DNA from 2 places in the Streptomyces sp. NPDC020965 genome. Region 2 is predicted to be linked to the other one. Evidence: riboswitches for the same ligand, from Rfam matches in the RefSeq annotation. Region 2 holds a riboswitch; the other holds the start of a gene.
What was found. Region 2 has a riboswitch for guanidine ahead of ACH4S7_RS21110 (DMT family transporter). Riboswitches for the same ligand answer to the same signal wherever they lie in the genome.

Region 1 (4,412 bases), on a different contig from region 2:
CAGCAAAGCCGGTGTGGCGTCCTTCAACAAGAACCCACATGCGCCGTTGCGCAGGGCGGTGCGCACGTAGTCGTCCTGATCGAACGTCGTGATCACCACCACGTTCAACGGATCGGCCACCCCCGGTCCCGCCAGCCGCCGAGTCACTGCCAAGCCGTCCAGCCGCGGCATCCGAATGTCGGCCAGCACCACATGAGGACGGAGACGCCGCGCCAGCTCCACGCACTCCACACCATCCGCTGCTTCGCCGACCACCTCGATGCCCGGCTGGGCGTCCAGGATCATGCGAAATCCGGCTCGCACCAGATCCTGATCGTCGGCGATCACAACGCTGATCCGGGTACCGCCCGCAGGCATGTTCATTTCACCGCAATTCTGGCGCCTACAGCTTGCACCTGGACTGGACCTGAGACAGCGAGAAGAACGGGCGCGGGAGGTACCGCCCACCCGCCTGCATCCCCCTGCGGGGAGATATCCCGTGTTGCCGCCCCTCAGGATATGGGCTGCGCGGCCGGCCAGGTCGCCTGCCCTGAGCCTGAGAGGTCTCCCTGATGGAAACGTCCGCACTGCCTCGTGGACCGCGGTGGAGCCACCGCCATCCACCGCGTCGCCGGGACCCGGCCCGGACAGCTCAGGGCCGACCCGGTCAGCTCAGGGCCGACACCGTGCGCGGAGCACCGCAGAACCGGCGAAGCAGACCCCTCCCCCAGCCGCAGCCGCAGCCGCAGCCGCAGCCGCAGCGGGGGAATCCTGGCTCAGTGACCGGCCATTCCGTCCTGGCCGGAGTCACCCGTGGTCATCGACCGAGTGCGCGTTTGAGCTGGTCCTTGTTCATGGTGGAGCGGCCGTCGATGTTCTTCTTCCTCGCCTCCGCGTAGAGCTGGTCCCTGGTGGGGCCCTGGGCTCCGCTGTGGGAGCGCTGCCCGCCACGCTGAGAGGCGGACTTCGGGTCATGGGTGGAGGTCCTGCTCGCGGTCTTCGACTCCCCGGCCCGCGCGCGTTCCTTGTTCACCGTCCGGGCCGCGATCTCCTTCGCCCGGCCGGTGGAGGCTCCGCGCTTCTGAGCGCCGTCCCTGATGTGCTCGTACTGGCGTTCCCGCTTGGGGCTCGATCCTGCCGGCATCGCATGTCTCCTTCGTCCGCCACCGCTAGCCGCGGCCCGGCCGGACCGTCCGCGGCACCGGGACCTCTGCCACCCGGGTAACCGGTGGGAACCCAGTTCACACCGGAGCCCGCGGTGGCGCGACAGGGGGCGCACCCCGGAGGGGGCTGTACGCCCGGTCGGGTGCCGCTGCTGTGCTGCATGCCCGGCGCGGGGGCCGCCTTTTCCGTCTGCGGGATGTTCGGGGATTTCCCCGTTGGGCGGCAACTGCCGGCCGGTGAGGTGCCGGTCAAGCTGTTCCGCGGCGGCTTCGGTGCCGAGGACAGGCAACTGCTGAACTACTCATGCTTCGGTGCTAGGGTGCCGATGAGGTGCTAACAGAGCGCCCGCCGACGAGGGTGGCCGTACCGGTTCCGCGTAAAGACGGCCTCGTTGGAGGCTGAAATGCCGAAAACGCCCAAGCCCCATGAGCAGGAAAACAACACGGCACCATCGGGGAGCGACTCTCCCCATGGCGGCCAGGAAACCTCGCCCACTTCTGGATCCGGCCATTCACACGCGCACCAGCACAGCCACTCACACAGCGACGCCTTCGCCATGAAGGAAGGCAAGTGGGCGCAGGATGCTGAAGAGCGGATTTCGCTGTTCCGTCACGACGAGGAGATCGAGCGGGGACTCGCCTTCGGGTTGCCCGGATCGCCGACGCTCGTCGACAAGACGATTCCCACCTTCTCGCGCGGTGAATTGCCGCACTTCGCCGGCGAACGGGGAACCTTCCTCAAGTCTCCCTTCCTGGAGGACGTCAACCAGGTTGAGGACGCCGAGGTCGCCGTGTTCGGGGCACCTCTCGACTCCGGTGCCACATACCGGCCCGGCGCCCGATTCGGACCACAGGGAATTCGACGGTCAACGAACCTGTTCGGCACCTACTGCTTTGAACTGGGTGTCGACCTGCGCGAACAACTGAACATCGTCGACATCGGAGACGTGTTCACCATCCCGGGCAATCTGGAGAAGTCGTTCGACCAGATCAGCCAGGCGATGGCGCATGTATACCAGCGCGGCGTCTTCCCGGTCATCCTGGGCGGTGACCACTCCATCGGCTACCCGACGATCCGCGGAATGGCGCCGTACGTCGACGGGAACATCGGCATCATTCACTTCGACCGGCACGTGGACACCCAGGAGACCGACCTGGATGAACGCATGCACACCACGCCGTGGTTCCACGCGACGAACATCAAGAACGCTCCGGCGACAAACCTGGTCCAGATCGGCATCGGCGGCTGGCAGTCACCACGAGCCGGAGTCAAGGTCGGACGTGAGCGGGGCACCACCATCATCACGGTGGGGGACGTCGAACGGGTCGGTATCGAGAAGGTCGCGGAAATCGCGCTGGAAACGGCGTGGAAGGGCGCCAAGGCGGTGTATCTCTCCTTCGACATCGACGTCATCGACGCGGGCTTCGTGCCTGGCACCGGCTGGCCGGAGCCAGGGGGTCTGCTGCCGAGGGAAGCCCTGAACCTCATCAGGATGATCTCGGCCCCCGGCCTCGCCGGACTGGAAGTCGTCGAATGCGCTCCCCCGTACGACTGGGCGGAACAGACGGCACTGCTCAGCTCGCGCGTGATCCTGGACTCCCTCGCGGTCCTGGTCCGGGAAGGCCACCTCGGCAGGAAGCCGGCCCTGACGGACCGGCGCGCCTGGGGCCCGAGGGCCGTGTCCTGAGGCGCGGTACCCCGCCAGCGCCGCGCCGGCACCTGACCGGCGGACGGACCGTGCCTGACGCCGGTGCCGCGCCGGTCGACCGACACGGTTGAGATCGAACTCCGTTGTGCCGTGCCGCTCTTGGACGCTGAACCCGTCATCCATGGTCCGGCGTCGAACGCGGCTCGAACCTGGTCGGGGCTTTTCCGGTCCGGACCGTGCAGGCGGCCTTCGTCCGATCCCGTGCTCCTCACAGCGACAAGGGAGCGGTACGAAGGCCGTCTCGGTCGGGGAACCGGCGCACCTCGCCTCGTCCTCTGACCGGGGATCCTTTCCGCCTCGATGCCCGGGGCCCGGCACACAGAGCCGGTCGTCGTCGCGACAGCCCGGGGACGCTCGTCTTCCGCGGCCTACTCCGCCGCCGTCCGGCTCCCGTACGCGGAGGTGCTGACGGGCCGGTGGGTCATGAGCTTGAGCCGCTTCGGAGCAGCAGTGCCGTGCCGATCTCGAAGAGGCGGTCCGCGAGGTCCGGTCGCTCCCCCAGCCTGCCGGTGCGCACCGCGTTGTCCACGACGGTCAGGACCGCGCTGACGGTGATCCTGGCCTCGGCCGTGTCGAGACCGGGTCCGACCTCGTCGAGGACACGGACCCACAGGGCGAGGTAGTCGCGCTGCACCTGGCGGGCCGATTTGCGTTCTTTCTCCGGGAGTTGATCGAGCTCACCGATCAGCAGACCGATCAGATGGCTGTGCCGCTGGGCGAACTCGATGTAGGAGCGCAGCAGCCCGTACAGGCTCTCCTGCGGGGTACTCGCTCGGGTGAGTGCCCGTTCCGTAGCTGACCTGCGCTGTTCTCCGCCGCGCAGCACCGCGGCGACCAGGAGGTCGGTCTTGCTCGGGAAATGCTTGTAGATGCTGGGTCCGGTGGTCCCGGTGGCCTCCCCGATATCGTCCGTGCTGACCGACTGGAAGCCGCGCTCGTCGAAGAGCCGGATCGCGGCGTTGAGCACCTCTTCCCTTCGGGAGCCGGCGAGGTCGGCGTAGGACTGGGGCGGGCCGGGCTCGTCGTCAACGGCGGTCGCCGGCGAGCCGAGCGGCTGATGGGCGACGACACTGCCCAGTTCGTAGAGGAGTTGTTCGAAACGGCGCCGCGGGAGCGAGGTCCGGTGGCCCGAGATGCTGCCTAAGACCGACACCACGGACCAGGCGGTCAACTCCCGGTCCGCGGGGGAGAGCTCTGGTCGGGCGTCCTTGAGCAGTGCGCCGACCCGGCCGGCGATGTCGCCGAGCGCGCGCCGGAGTTCCTCGCGGCTGGCCTCGGGCAGATGGCGGGCCTCGCGCTGCCACAGGATCGCGGCCCCGCGGCGGTCCACGCTCCGCGTCGCCGAGGTACGGAGGTAGGAGTCCAGGTCCGGCGCCGCCTGCGCGGTGGCGGCGATCCTCTCGATCACCCCCGTGACCACCTGGAGCAGCAGATCGGGCTTGCCCTGGAAGTGACGGTAGAGCGCGGGGGCAGTGACGCCGACGGATGCCGCCACATCGGCGACGGAGACATTGTGATAGCCGCGTTCACAGAAGAGGTCGCCGGCCGCGGCGACGATCCG
Region 2 (4,412 bases):
CGAAGTGGCGGGCGCGGCAGGCTTCTACGACCAGTCCCATCTCACCCGGCACTTCAAGCGGGTTGTGGGCATCACCCCGGGCAGGTACGCCCGTACGGCGACCGCCAGGTGACAACACCCCTGGCGTTGCGGGATGGCGTGGGTGATCCAGGTGGTGAACGCCCGGGGCGTTGTCAGTGGTGGACCCTATGATCCGGCCATGAGCATGATCGGAGAATACGCCCGCCTCACCCCCGCTGAGCTGGATCGAGCGGTCCAGGATCCGGACTGGGGCTGGGAGTTCGTCGAGGAGCAGTTGGCCGCGGGGCAGGACGACGGCACACCCGTCCGCGGGAGCCGGCTGCACAGCACCGGGAAGATGTGGCACGCGCTGGAGTATCTGCTGAGGCTCAGGGGCGTTGAGGTGAACGTGGTGCACGGCGAGGAGGAGATCCCCGGCGCGGAGGAGTGGGGGTACGGGCCGCCCCGGACCATAAGCCCGGAGCGGGTGGAGGTCGCCGTCCGAGCCATGGCGGCGATCACGCCGGAGGGACTCATCGAGGGAGTCGCCCTGGCCGAGCTGGCGGAGGCGGGGATCTATCCCTACGCGGACGCCGAACCGGGTGAGCGGCTGGACGACGTGGCGGTCGCGTACCAGGATCTCGCCGCCTTCTTCAGGACGGCGGCCCGTCTCCGGCACGGTCTGCTGGTCTGGATCGCCTGACCGGCAGAGACCGGCCGCCCTCCGAACGGCCATGTCGAAAGGCCGGGCAGGACTTGGCTCCTGGATGCCCGGGGAGCTCCTGGCCGTCGCCCTGTCGAGGCCGCTTCCCACCCATCACCCGCCGAGCGGTTCGTGTATTCCGGTGGTGCCGACAGGTGATCGCTACGATCAAGCAATCGTCGCAGCAAGGGAGTTCTCCGGGTCGGTACCCCGGCCCAGGGCCCATCCCCCTTCATGACAAGGAGCACTGACCCTATGAAGGCACGGACCAGATGGTGGCGCACCACCGTGACGGCAGTCCTCGCGTTGGCGTTGATACCGCTGTGGAACACACCGGCGGGTGCGACCGGCACCGCGGCCACCGGCAGCTCGGCCGCGGTCACCAACACCCGAGTGACCCTGGGTACCGACACCGCGGTTTATGACGACACCCCCGCGGTGCACGTGCTCCAACAGACGTTGACGATGGCCGCAGGGGAGAAACGGCACCTGCGCGGCCGGGTCGAGACCACGAACTCGGGCACGGGCAACGTCGGCAAGACCATATACATCTTCTGCAATGACGCATCCGGGAACCCGGCCAGCGTGGAGGCAGCCTCGGCCCGCAACCACGAGGGCTACGACACCACGAGCTACGCCACCCCGGGCCGTCTCCCGCTCTACACCGATCTGCTGTTCACCGCACCGGCCGCGGGCACCTACACCTGCATCCTCAAGGTCTGGGCCTACACCACCCTGCCCGGCAGCCTCTATCTGACGGCCAAGGCAGGCAGCACCTGGCTTCAGTCCAGCGACAGCGACCGGCCCGGCGCCCACTGGTGGCAGAACCCCAACTGCGCGAGCAACGCCACCACCGGTACCTGCACCTACGTCGGGAACGCCCCCACCAATACGGACAGTTGGGTCTTCTACGACGACGGCACGCCCGTCCACCAGTGGCAGGCCCACCCCGACGCCATCAGCGTCTCCGCCCAGGCCAACCTCGGCCTCACCACCTGCTACACGAAGACCAAATCCTGCCTTTCCGGCATGTGGAGCGGCCCCAAGGGGCCCGGAGCGGTCGTCGACACCCGATTCGAACTCATCCAGCTCAACACCACCGGCCACACCTGCGTCACCCATAACGACGCAGCTACCCGCACCATCAGCGATGACGCCCACCACACCGCCGCCTACTACGCCCTGAACAACATCCCCATAGAAGCCTCCTGCGGCACCCGCACCTTTGTCATGCGCATCTACGTCAAACACGTCTCCGGGCAGACCGTGAAGATCGACGGCGCCCAGAGCAACGGCCTCACCCCCCTCACCAGCGGCATCGCCTTCAACAACTTCGTCTGACCAGCACCGCAGGCCGGCAAGGGGCCCACCCGCACTGCCACCACCTCCGGGCCCCCCGCCGGCCTGGCGCATCACACGGTGATGGCGGCAGACGACGCTTGAGCCGATCGCGCGGATCGCCTCGTCATATCCACGGTGTCGACTGGTCACGTTCGCTTGCGGCCCTGGGCGTCACAGGGCAGTCCGTCCGTGCCGTACGTCGCCTGGAATGCGCGAGTGGCTTGGGCTTCGGTCTCCGCGATCGCGGTGGGCTGCACCCGGACCAGGCCGGTGAAAGGACGTTCCACATCGCGGATCATCAGCAGGGCTCCGGTCAGCAGTGCGGTGATCACCAGCAGTGCCACGAGCTGAGGTCGGTTGCCGGTGCGCGGCAGGCACAGTCCCAGCGCGATGATGGTGATGAGCACAGCCCCGAACCTGGCAGACACCCGCCCGCCCCCCACGGAGCGCAGACGGTCACCGGCGGTTCACCGATCCAGCCCAACGCGCGCACGGTGCGCACTGCACCCATCACCGGGAGTGGCGAGTGCATCGGAAGGAGATCGCCGTCACAGCGCAGACGCCGGGGGCGAGGGCACCGCGATCAGGGGTACGGAGCCTCTCCGCGAGCGAGCGGCGAGAACGCTGATCCGTTGTGCTATAAAAGTATTGAGGCCCTGGTAGGGCCTGCGGACGACGGATCAGTACCCGCTCAGCGACAAGACTGGCCATTGGGAGGTCAGTTCCGCCATGGCGTGGTTCATTCTCGTCGTATCAGGAGTGCTGGAGGCCGTCTGGGCCACAGCACTATCAGCATCAAAGAACTTCAAGCGCCCCATCCCGACCGTCGTCTTCGGGGTAGCCCTCACAGCAAGCATGACGGGCCTGGCATTCGCCATGAAGAGCCTGCCCACGGGGACTGCCTACGCCGTCTGGGTCGGTATCGGAGCGGTGCTCACCGCCGTCTGGGCCATGGTGACCGGCCAGGAGCGCGCCTCCACCGGCCGCGTGATCCTTCTGTTGGGTCTCGTCGGTTGTGTCGTCGGACTGAAGGCGGTCAGCTAATGCCTTGGGCGATTCTTCTCATCAGTGCCGTGTTCGAGGCCGTCTGGGCCACCGCCCTCGGTCAGTCCGACGGGCTGAGCAAAACCGTTCCCACCGTCGTCTTCTTCATCGGGCTGGCGCTCAGCATGGCCGGTCTCGGCTATGCGATGATCCGGATTCCGATCAGTGTGGCCTACTCGGTCTGGATCGGCATCGGGGCGGCCCTGACGGTCATCTACGCCATGCTCACAGGCGAGGAGCCCACGTCCGCACTCAAGGTCGTGTTCCTCGGCGGGATCATCCTGTGCGTCATCGGCCTGAAGTTCGTCAAGACCAAGCCGGGGCCGAAGGCCGAGCACCAACTGCCGGAGGCACCGAACCCGCGGTGACCGTCGTGGCCGCCGTCGGATTCGAAGCCGGCTGGACAGTGCCTTAGGCATAAGCCGGCCGCTCTCGGCGAAGCCGCGCACCGGAAAGCCTGCCGGGCCGCCCTCACGGGTCAGCCCGGCAGGCTTTCCGATTTTTCCCCGAGCGCGGGCACGCACTCGCCCCGGCGGCCTGCGGCATGCTTCAGCCCCGTACGGCCGCATGGGTACGGAGAGGCACCGCGTCCGAGGCCGCTCCGTACCGCGAGGAAGTCGAATCAGAGAGTGGACTTGAACAGCAGCCGGTTCGGGGTGCCGCTGACATTGCCCCGGATCGCGTTGGCGGTGCTGTTGTTGATGATCCAGTTGTTCACCGTGGGGCTGGAGGCGTCTCCGTAGGTCGCCTTGTAGAGCGCCGCCACACCCGCCACGTGCGGTGCGGCCATCGACGTACCACTCATGGTGGTGGTTCCGCCGCCGGAACGGGTCGAGAGGATGTTCGCGCCGGGACCGTAGAGGTCGACGCACTGCCCGAAGTTGCTGAAGCCGGCCTTGTTGTCGCCGGAGTCGGAAGCGGCGATCGAGAGGGCGCCGGCCGCGCTCGCCGGGGAGTAGCCACAGGCGTCCCGGTTGTTGTTGCCCGCCGCGACCGTGGTGTGGACACCGGAGCCGGCGAGGGCGGTGGCCGCGTTGTTGAGGGCGGCCGAGTAGCCGCCGCCGAGGGACGCGTTGGCGACCGCGGGCTTGACGGCGTTCTGCCGGACCCAGTCGAACCCGGCGATGATGGCGGAGAACGAGCCAGAGCCCTGGCAGTCGAGCACCCGCACACCGCGCAGCTGAACGCCCTTGGCCACACCGTACGTCGTGCCGCCCACCGTGCCCGCGACATGCGTACCGTGACCGTTGCAGTCCGCGCCGTTACCGCCGAAGGCGTCGAAGACATTGCGGGCACGGCCGCCGAAGTCGGGGTGGCTGGCGTA

Region 1: linked by a shared signal. The riboswitch ahead of ACH4S7_RS33940 (agmatinase family protein) and the one ahead of ACH4S7_RS21110 (DMT family transporter) in region 2 are both predicted to bind guanidine.

The regions. Positions count from the first base shown of each region.
Region 1 covers NZ_JBIRRE010000016.1:93,696-98,107, forward strand. The annotation lists gene ACH4S7_RS33930 (response regulator) at 1-357, opposite strand, end outside; gene ACH4S7_RS33935 (plasmid stabilization protein) at 797-1,123, opposite strand; guanidine-III (ykkC-III) riboswitch at 1,469-1,535, shown strand; gene ACH4S7_RS33940 (agmatinase family protein) at 1,700-2,830, shown strand; gene ACH4S7_RS33945 (TetR/AcrR family transcriptional regulator) at 3,273-4,412, opposite strand, start outside.
Region 2 covers NZ_JBIRRE010000006.1:455,682-460,093, forward strand. The annotation lists gene ACH4S7_RS21090 (AraC family transcriptional regulator) at 1-112, shown strand, start outside; gene ACH4S7_RS21095 (YfbM family protein) at 200-703, shown strand; gene ACH4S7_RS21100 (hypothetical protein) at 959-2,044, shown strand; gene ACH4S7_RS21105 (hypothetical protein) at 2,191-2,451, opposite strand; guanidine-III (ykkC-III) riboswitch at 2,693-2,756, shown strand; gene ACH4S7_RS21110 (DMT family transporter) at 2,774-3,088, shown strand; gene ACH4S7_RS21115 (DMT family transporter) at 3,088-3,456, shown strand; gene ACH4S7_RS21120 (S8 family peptidase) at 3,711-4,412, opposite strand, start outside.